Ketobacter sp. MCCC 1A13808: one gene and its partners. The protein of the gene in region 3 binds, or shares a complex with, the protein of the main gene of each other region. Links are inferred from orthologs where the notes say so. Each region holds a gene or a part of one and is shown on either strand. Other genes may lie near its edges.

The links.
Region 1: the proteins of tsaD (region 3) and tsaB are in contact, whole or in part, in a solved structure (PDB 4WQ4), measured with the Escherichia coli proteins. The link is inferred for Ketobacter sp. MCCC 1A13808 from one-to-one orthologs.
Region 2: the proteins of tsaD (region 3) and tsaE are in contact, whole or in part, in a crystal structure (PDB 6N9A), measured with the Thermotoga maritima proteins. The link is inferred for Ketobacter sp. MCCC 1A13808 from one-to-one orthologs. Residues at the interface, in WP_004082750.1 of Thermotoga maritima: Cys10, Asp11, Arg49, His50, Leu82, Gly84, Gly135, Gly136, Glu154, Thr155, Leu156, Asp157, Asp158, Ser159, Glu162, Asp165, Lys166, Arg169, Leu170, Tyr175, Lys213, Thr214, Leu217, Tyr218, Gln221, Arg222, Asn324; in WP_004082108.1 of Thermotoga maritima: Leu37, Gly38, Lys46, Lys57, Val59, Lys60, Ser61, Thr63, Phe64, Thr65, Leu66, Met67, Val69, Pro71, Tyr82, Arg83, Leu84, Asp86, Asp88, Phe89, Asp93, Ile128, Asp130, Glu131, Arg134.

Annotation. Positions count from the first base shown.
Region 1 is NZ_VRKW01000005.1:59,569-62,683, forward strand. Bases 76-3,035 are described here. They hold tsaB (tRNA (adenosine(37)-N6)-threonylcarbamoyltransferase complex dimerization subunit type 1 TsaB), read left to right. Parts: upstream 76-1,177; coding sequence 1,178-1,894; downstream 1,895-3,035. Other genes in these bases: FT643_RS11470 (ATP-dependent DNA helicase), read left to right, coding at 76-1,074; FT643_RS11480 (acyl-CoA thioesterase), read left to right, coding at 1,930-2,364; FT643_RS11485 (undecaprenyl-diphosphate phosphatase), read left to right, coding at 2,368-3,035. In the rest of the region: more of FT643_RS11470, read left to right, coding at 1-75; more of FT643_RS11485, read left to right, coding at 3,036-3,115. UniProt on the Escherichia coli protein: Required for the formation of a threonylcarbamoyl group on adenosine at position 37 (t(6)A37) in tRNAs that read codons beginning with adenine.
Region 2 is NZ_VRKW01000002.1:384,327-387,378, reverse strand. Bases 95-2,991 are described here. They hold tsaE (tRNA (adenosine(37)-N6)-threonylcarbamoyltransferase complex ATPase subunit type 1 TsaE), read left to right. Parts: upstream 95-1,263; coding sequence 1,264-1,719; downstream 1,720-2,991. Other genes in these bases: FT643_RS05610 (N-acetylmuramoyl-L-alanine amidase), read left to right, coding at 1,771-2,991; FT643_RS05620 (NAD(P)H-hydrate dehydratase), read left to right, coding at 95-1,162. Also shown: more of FT643_RS05620, read left to right, coding at 1-94; more of FT643_RS05610, read left to right, coding at 2,992-3,052. UniProt on the Escherichia coli protein: Required for the formation of a threonylcarbamoyl group on adenosine at position 37 (t(6)A37) in tRNAs that read codons beginning with adenine.
Region 3 is NZ_VRKW01000007.1:7,372-10,365, forward strand. The notes cover bases 11-2,849. They hold tsaD (tRNA (adenosine(37)-N6)-threonylcarbamoyltransferase complex transferase subunit TsaD), read right to left. Parts: upstream 2,021-2,849; coding sequence 1,001-2,020; downstream 11-1,000. Other genes in these bases: folB (dihydroneopterin aldolase), read right to left, coding at 11-184; plsY (glycerol-3-phosphate 1-O-acyltransferase PlsY), read left to right, coding at 345-977; rpsU (30S ribosomal protein S21), read left to right, coding at 2,314-2,529; FT643_RS13690 (GatB/YqeY domain-containing protein), read left to right, coding at 2,640-2,849. Outside these bases: more of folB, read right to left, coding at 1-10; more of FT643_RS13690, read left to right, coding at 2,850-2,994.

The DNA of each region.
Region 1 (3,115 bases), on a different replicon or contig from region 3:
CAGTTGGGGCGGGTTTGGCAACAAATTGAAACCCAATTGTCGCCGGCCTTCGAGAGCCAGGATTTGTTGGCGGTGTCCTCACGCAGTGTGCAACCTCTGCTTGATATCATGCGGCCCCTACAACAGTACCTGGAACACATTCAGGGGTCTGTGGCCAATATCAAAGAGTACCTCGCCCAACTCACTTTGTGGGTATCGATGCTAAGCCGTACCATTGAAGAGTCTGGTTTGCTCTATTGCGAGCGCTCAGGAAACTGGATGCGGGTATTGGCGGCACGATTAAATACACCTTTCACAGGGTTGCGAACATCTCATATCAGCTGGGTGTTTCTGTCCGCGACCCTGGCAGTGGGCGATAAATTTGATTTCGTAAAGCGGTCGCTTATGTTGCCGGAGATGGATGAGTACCGGTTTAAGGGCGCCATGGATTATCGCAAACAGGCCCGGCTTTGGGTGCCGGAATCGTTGCCGGATCCTGCAAATGAGCACTTCTATTCTGCCTGGACAGATACCTTGCTGGAGCTGGCCACTCAAGTGCAAGGTGGCATGTTGTTGTTGTTCTCAAGCCATAAGGCGTTGCAGGTTTGCGCTGAGCTGCTGCGGGGTAGAACCGAGCGGACCATCCTGGTGTACGAACCGGAATCCAACCGGCAGCAATTGTTGCAGCAATTCCGACAGGATCAGAATAGCCTGTTGTTGGCGACCGGAAGCTTCTGGGAGGGAATCGATATTCAGGGGCCTGCGTTGCGATGCGTGGCAATTGATAAGCTACCTTTTTCACCACCGGATGATTTGATGAATTTGGCGTGGCGGCATATGGCCCGCCAGCAGCAGCGTCATTGGTTTAATGATTTCGCCGTGCCCCAGGCCATTACGCGTCTGCGCCAGGGAGTAGGGCGTTTGCTGCGGGCACCGGACGATGATGGGCTGGTGGTGGTGGGGGATCGTCGGCTGTTGCGTAAAGCCTACGGAGGCCGCTTCCTTGCTGCGTTACCGGATATGGCCAGAGTGGAATCCTTAGCAGAAGCGATAGCGTTTCTCGAAGCGCACCAGATTAATGGCGTAAATACCTAATCAGGGTTTTTCAGCTATGTCGAAACCTGAGATAATGCGCAGCTTCTGAATCAGTCGACGAATTTTTGATTCTTCCATGCCACAAGCCAGGACCCAGATCAATATGCATAACACGACGCAGGCTGCCGAAGGCTCAATATTGGCTATTGATACTTCGTCAGACGCGTGCTCGGTCGCATTGAGTTACGGGTCTGAAACACGCCACCGCTATACTGATGAACCACGCAAGCATGCAGAGTGGGTGTTGCCGATGGTGGACGGGCTGCTTAGCGATGCAGGGATCAGCCTGAAACAACTGGATGCCATAGCGTTTGCGCGGGGCCCCGGCTCGTTCACCGGTCTGCGTATTGCCGCTGGTGTGGTGCAAGGGTTGGCATTGGGCGCTGATCTGCCGGTAGTGCCGATTTCAACTCTCGCCGTATTGGCGCATCAGGGCTATCGGGTGCATGGCTGGAAATCCATCATGGCAGCGCTGGATGCCCGTATGGGGGAGGTGTATTGGGGATGTTTTCACGTATCCGGGTTCGGTGACGTCATTGCAGTGGGCGAGGAACAGGTTTGTGTGCCGCACCAGGTGCAACCGGGTACCTTGGCAGTGCCTGCTTATGGTGTGGGTGGCGGCTGGATCTATCAGCAACAAATAGAGTCAACCGGTAGCCTGCCTGTGAAGACCGATGCCGCGATGTTACCGCACGCAACGGATCTTTTATGTCTGGCTCAAACGCAATGGCGGCAAGGTCATACGGTAGACGCGACGCAGGTGGTGCCGGTTTACCTGCGTAATAATGTGGCCGCAAAGCCGATGCCACCAGGAAAATAACAGGACAATGTATGAAACCATCTGACATCGACGGCCTGAGCTGGGATTATGGAACGCCCACCTATGTGCGCGAAATCGAAGTGAAAGATGAACATATCGATATTATGGGGCATACCAATAACGTGGTGTACGTGAGCTGGCTCGAAGAAGCCGCTTGGGGGCACTCACAAGCGTTAGGCCTGAACTGGGAAAAATACACCGAGCTCAACAGGGCAATGGTGGCACATCGCCATGAGGTGGATTATCTGGCCGCTACCTTTTGCGGTGACCGTCTGGTGATGGGTACCTGGATCATGGAAAACGACAAAAAACTGTCGCTGGTTCGCCGCTATCAGCTGGTTCGGCCTGCGGATGGAGTGACGGTATTGCGCGGTTATACTAAATGGGTGTGTGTTGCTATAGATTCAGGTAAACCCAAGCGAATGCCTGCTGAGTTTGCCAACGGTTATATCATTACTGCAAAGGAATAACGAATGGACAATGTATTTCAAGCACTGGTGCTTGCTGTTATCCAAGGCTTGACGGAGTTTCTTCCCGTTTCCAGTTCTGCTCATCTGATTCTGCCTTCCCAGATTCTGGGGTGGCCTGACCAGGGGCAGGCATTCGACGTAGCTGTGCATCTGGGCACGCTGCTTGCGGTGGTCGTTTATTTTTATGTGGATCTTAAGCGGATGGTGGTGGGCAGTTGGGATTCGGTCACCAGTCGCAAAATGAATCAGGATATGCATCTCGCGTTAGCGGTGGGAATCGCAACTGTGCCGGCGGTGATTTTTGGTGGTCTATTCAGTGATTTTATTGAAGATCACCTGCGCTCCAGTTTCGTTATAGCTTGTACGACGGTGTTTTTTGGATTGTTATTGTGGGCATCGGATAAAGCGGGCAAAGGTGAATTAAGCGTCGAAAAGATCACCTGGAATTTTGCGTTTCTCATTGGTTGTGCGCAAGCTCTGGCTTTGATTCCAGGAACCTCCCGCAGTGGCATAACAATCACAGCGGCACTGTTCCTCGGCTTTAGCCGGGTAGCGTCTGCGCGATTTTCCATGTTGTTGTCGATCCCGATAATTGTGGCCGCCGGCTCCCTGGAAACCGTAAAGCTGGCGGGCGGTCATAGCCCGGTGCCCTGGGATATTATGGCCCTGGGTGTCGTTGCTTCTGCGGTAAGCGCTTTTTTGTGTATCCACGTTTTTATGAGGTTGGTGGAAAGTATTGGCATGCTGCCGT
Region 2 (3,052 bases), on a different replicon or contig from region 3:
AAAGCCCTACCGGGGGGACGTTGTCGTGGATGCGCTGTTGGGCACGGGTCTGACCGGATCTGTGCGCGAACTTTACGCGCAGGCGATCGTGGCTATGAATGACAGCGCTTGCCCGATTCTGGCCGTTGATATTCCCTCTGGTCTGTGTGCCGATACGGGAACCTGCCTGGGCTCAACTGCAAAAGCGCAAGCCACCGTTACCTTTATTGCGATGAAGCAAGGTCTGTTAACAGGGCAGGCGCCAGATTATGTGGGTAGCTTGCTGTTCGCCGGGTTGGAGGTGCCCGACGAGGTGCTGCAACAGGTGGCACCCTCCGCCACCTTGCTCAGTAGCCGCGATGTTGAACGCTGGTTACCGCCGCGCTCACGGCTGGCTCATAAAGGCCAGAACGGTCATGTGCTGGTAATAGGGGGAGATAAAGGCATGGGGGGCGCAGTGGCGATGGCCGCCGAAGCGGCGGGCAGGGTTGGCGCTGGGTTGATTTCCGTGGTGACCCGCCCCCAGCATATTTCCCCGATACTGGCGCGACGTCCTGAGTGTATGGTGATCGGCGTGGACGAGGGTGAGGATATTGCCCTTTATTTGGAAAAAGCCGACGTGATTGTGATTGGTCCCGGCATTGGCCAGCAGCCTTGGGGGCAGCAGTTGTTGCGTCAGGCCTTGGCCACCGATAAGCCTCTGGTGCTGGACGCGGATGGGCTAAACCTATTGGCCAGCTGGCACCAGCAAGCGGACGTGATGAGCCAGCGCGTGAATTGGGTGTTAACACCGCATCCTGGGGAAGCGGCACGCCTGTTGGGCAGCTCGGTTGAAGATTTGATGAAAAACCGTTTCGATGCGGTATCAAGCCTGCAGCAGAAATACAGCGCCGCCGTGGTGCTGAAAGGCGCGGGCAGTCTGATAGCGTCACCGCAAGGCGACGTCTCTGTCAGCAATAGCGGTAATCCCGGCATGGCGAGCGGAGGTATGGGGGATGTGTTGAGTGGGGTGATCGGTGGTTTGATAGCCCAGGGGTTAGCGTTGGGTGACGCAGCGGCTTGCGGAGTTTGGGTGCACGGCGCGGCAGCAGACCGGGCTACCGAGCAAACCGGTCAGCGCGGGTTATTGGCAACCGATTTAATGCCACATCTGCGCAGATTGGTGAATCAGGCTGGACGATAGGGGGCAAAAGCGAGCACAATATCCGGCTGCCGAACTTTTCGCCTAACTGGCTATCCCATTTAGTCGAATAGCAAACGAGATGTTTGAGGATGCCCCCTCCCATGATCCTGGATCTGAACAACGAAGCCGACACCCTTGCCCTGGGTAAGCGCCTTGCGCAGGTATTGCGCCAGGGCGGTGTGATCTATCTGCATGGGGATCTGGGGGCAGGCAAGACGACGTTGAGCCGCGGCATTATCCAGGCTCTGGGCCATTCAGGTGCGGTTAAGAGTCCCACCTATACTCTGGTTGAACCATACCAACTGGGCGAATTGACGGTGTTTCATTTCGATCTTTACCGCCTGGAAGATCCGGAAGAGTTGGAGTACATCGGTATCCGGGAATACTTTGACGGCGACGCGATTTGTCTGGTGGAGTGGCCGCAAAGGGGTGGCGCGGGCATCCCCCCGGCGGACCTGAACATCAACCTGATAATGGTCGGAAAGGCACGTCGTGCGGAGCTGGGTTTTGGCACCGCGAGGGGGCAAAGTTTGTTAGGCGAATTAACGAAAATTTGACCAAACGGAAAAAAAAGCCTAAAAAGTGAAATGGGAAAGTAGTTGAAGCTCATGAGGTTAGAGAACAAATTGAACGGGGTATCTAAGAATCTGTTGCAAGCAGCGGTTGTGCTTTGGTTTGTCATCACGGCACCCTGGGCTGCGGCAGCCGAGAAAATCAGCAGCGTACGGGTCTGGAACGCGCCGGACAACACCCGCGTGGTGTTCGATCTGTCCGGTCCGGTCAAGCACCAGTTATTTACCCTGGAAAACCCCAATCGTGTGGTGATTGATATTGCCGGTGCGCAGAAAACCAATGCCCTGGATCTGGTGGAAATAAAAGGCGGGCCATTGGTGAATGTACGCAGTGCGCCACAGGGGAACGGGACGTTGCGGGTGGTGCTGGATCTTGACCGCAAGCTGAATCCGAAAAGCTTTTTGCTCAAGCCGGGCGACCAATATGGCAATCGTCTCGTGATTGACCTGGAAAGCCTTTCCGGCAGAGTGGCGGGCAATTCGGCCGCAGGTAAACCTCAAGCGGCAGCCAAACCCAAACCAACGGTTACTAAATCCTACAGTGGCATTTCCGGTGGCCGCGATATTGTGGTGGCCATTGATGCTGGCCACGGCGGTGAGGACCCCGGCGCGATCGGTGCGAAAGGAACCCGTGAAAAGGACGTTGTGCTACAAATCGCCAGGCGTCTATATAACGTGTTGCAGGCTGAGAAGGGAATTAAGCCGGTGCTGATCCGGAACGGAGATTACTTTTTGCCACTGGCCGCCCGGCGTGATACGGCGCGTAAAAAATACAACTCGGATCTGTTTGTGTCGATACATGCAGATGCCTTCAGTAACCGTAACGCCAAAGGGGCGTCGGTTTTTGCTTTGTCACGCAGCGGAGCAACCAGTACCCTGGCTCGCGTGTTAGCCGAAAAAGAAAACCAGTCCGATGCGATCGGTGGTGTCAATATCGACAATGCGGATGTCATGGTCACCTCGGTTATTTATGATTTGGCAATGGAAGGCAGTATGGAGCACAGCATCAAAGTGGGTTCGCTGGTATTGCGTGAGATGGGTTCCGTTACCCGGCTCCATAAACCCCATCTGGAGCAAGCCGGATTTGCGGTGTTGAAGTCGCCGGACATTCCATCGATTCTGGTGGAAACCGGCTTTATATCAAACCCGGCCGAAGAAAATAACCTGCGTTCCAAAGATCACCAGGTGAAGCTCTCTCGTGCCATCAGTCGCGGTATTATCGCCTATTTCGATCAACACCCCCCTCCCGGTACTTATATCGCAATGCGCAAACAACATTTGCAGGCGACCAGGCACCGCATCACATCAGGTGAAACCC
Region 3 (2,994 bases):
CCGTAATCCGATCCGACACCGACTTATAATTCAGCGCATCATCAATATTGTCATTCCGCCCTGCTTTAGCGATATCCGACGCCATTTCAAGGTCCAGCACCACGGTCTGCCTGATGGCTCGCTCCCAGTCGAAAATACCTATTACAGTTTGGATTTTCAGTTCCCGAACAAACACGATGCCCATGACAGCAGCCTAAATAATGGATGTCCGGTGGAATCTACCAAGACCCGGCGCCGGTTACAATGTTGTCCGGCGAACGCCGTCACCATTTGTCGCCCCAACCCTTGCCCAACACATTCACTAATGAAACAATCGAACAATTACGAACTCTCCGGAGCCTGTTTTGGAAAGCCATCTCGCCATCGTTCTTTGGGTATTTTCATACCTGTTGGGCTCTGTATCCAGCGCTATCCTGGTCTGTCGCCTATTTGGCTTTCCAGATCCGCGCTCAACCGGGTCACACAACCCCGGCGCAACCAACGTGCTGCGGGTCGGCAACAAGTTCGCGGCGGCGATCACGTTATCAGGCGATGTGGCAAAAGGGATGGTTCCGGTTTGGGTTGCCCGCCAGGTTGGAGCACCGGAAAGTATTGCCGCATTTTGTGGCTTCTGCGCCTTTCTCGGCCATCTGTATCCGGTCTATTTCGATTTTCGCGGGGGTAAAGGTGTCGCTACCGCCCTGGGCGTCATGGTTTTCCTGCATTGGCCCTCCACCCTGGTAGTCATCGGAATTTGGCTATTGGTGGCTGCCAGCACCCGTATTAGCTCAATGGCTTCCGTCACCAGCTTCCTATTGGCACCCATAATCGTGTTGCTGCTAAAGCCGGAATTGTTTCATCCGGTCCTGGTGCTTTCATTAATGCTGCTGTTTCGCCACCGGCACAACATCATGCAATTGTTCAAAGGGCAGGAGCAGCGATTCGGAACCCCGGCGAGCCCCGCCCCCCTTCAAAACCCGATTGATAAAACGCACTGAATCAGGCTGATAAGCAGCGGGCTTTATAGCTCAGTCATAGGCCAGCGCGCCCTCACCTTCACTTTCAGGTCCGCTTCCTGCCCGGCCAGCATGCGTTGATAACCCGCGAACGCGATCATCGCGCCATTATCCGTGCAAAAACGCAATTGAGGATAAAACACCTGCGCCCCCAGCTTCGCGACCATGTCAGCCAGCTTTTCCCGTAGCAACAAATTAGCACTGACGCCTCCGGCCACCACCAATTGCTTGCTGCCGGTTTGTTTCAGGGCGCGCTTACACTTAATCGTCAGGGTATCAACCACCGCATCCTGAAATGCCCAGGCGATATCAGCCACGTCCTCCGGGGTCAAACCGGCGTCCGCTTCAGCGCACTTGTTACGGGTGTTCAAGGTGAAGGTTTTCAACCCGCTAAAACTGAAATCCAACCCGGGCCGGTCCACCATGGGACGGGGAAACCGAAACCGCGACGCATTGCCCTGCTGCGCGGCTTTGGCCACGTTGGGACCGCCGGGGTAGCCCAAACCCAGCATCTTAGCGGTTTTATCGAATGCTTCGCCGGCGGCGTCATCCAGCGATTCACCCAGAATCTGATACTGGCCAATGGACGCCACATTCACCAACTGGGTATGCCCGCCGCTCACCAGTAACGCAACAAACGGCGCCTGGGGGGCTGGATCTTCCAACAGCGGCGCCAACAGATGGCCTTCCATGTGGTGCACCGACAGCGCCGGAATCCCCCAGGCGTAGGCCAGGCTTTTGGCAACGGAAGCGCCCACCATTAGCGCACCCACCAAACCGGGCCCGGCAGTATAGGCAATAGCATCCAGGTCAGCGGGCTGCGATCCGGCCTTCGCCATTACTTCCTTTATTAAAGGAATCAATTTACGCACATGATCCCGCGACGCCAGCTCCGGAACCACTCCACCGTACTCTGCGTGCAGCTCAATCTGGCTGTATAAGGCATCAGCCACGATTCCGCAGTCACTGTCGTACAGGGCTACGCCGGTTTCATCACAGGAAGTTTCAATACCAAGGATACGCAAAATTTAATCCGGTCTATCTCAATTAGGGAATGGAATGCTGCAGACGAAAGGCAGTTTACCCCTAGTTGTGGCTGAAATCGACGGCCATTTCCGGGATTAAAGCCATAACAGGCTTTGCAATTCAGGATCAATGCCATTAAAATGCGGCACCCTTATGACCAGAGCCTCCAGGATAACCCCTCTCAGCTTCCGTCATACACGAGATTATTCGTATACAAATTGGTTTATAGTCAGCTCCCAGTGGCGTCTATATTTAATAAGCAAACAGAATTCACAAGTAAGGTGATTTGTTAATGCCTAACGTTAAGGTAAAAGAAAACGAGCCATTCGACGTAGCACTGCGTCGCTTCAAGCGTTCATGCGAAAAAGCCGGTGTACTGGCTGAAGTTCGTCGCCGCGAGTTTTACGAAAAACCCACTCAGGTTCGTAAGCGTAAGCAAGCCGCTGCCGTTAAGCGTCACGCTAAAAAAGTGTCCCGCGAACAGATCCGCCGCAAGCGCCTGTACTAGCAAGCACTTAGTAACACAGCAAACACCTTACACAATACGCCGGCGGGCCTACCCGTTCCGGCGTATTGTTGTTTGCAGCAAAAAGACCATTCAAGATTAGGGAAAGCACCATGTCAGAGATAAAAGCCAAACTGAACGCCGCAGTGAAAGATGCCATGCGCGCCAAAGACAAACCCCGCTTATCCACTCTGCGCCTGGCAACCTCGGCGCTTAAACAAATCGAAGTGGATGAACGCATTGAGCTGGATGACACCCGCGTACTCGCGATATTGGATAAAATGGTCAAACAGCGCAAAGATTCTGTCGAACAGTTTACCCAAGGAAACCGCGACGACCTGGCCCGGATCGAACTGGCCGAAATCGAAGTACTGAAAGAATTCCTGCCCCAAGCAATGGGCGAAGCCGAGGTCGAAGCCATCGTTCAGGCGGCCATCAGCGAAACCGGCGCCCAGGGCATGAAGGACA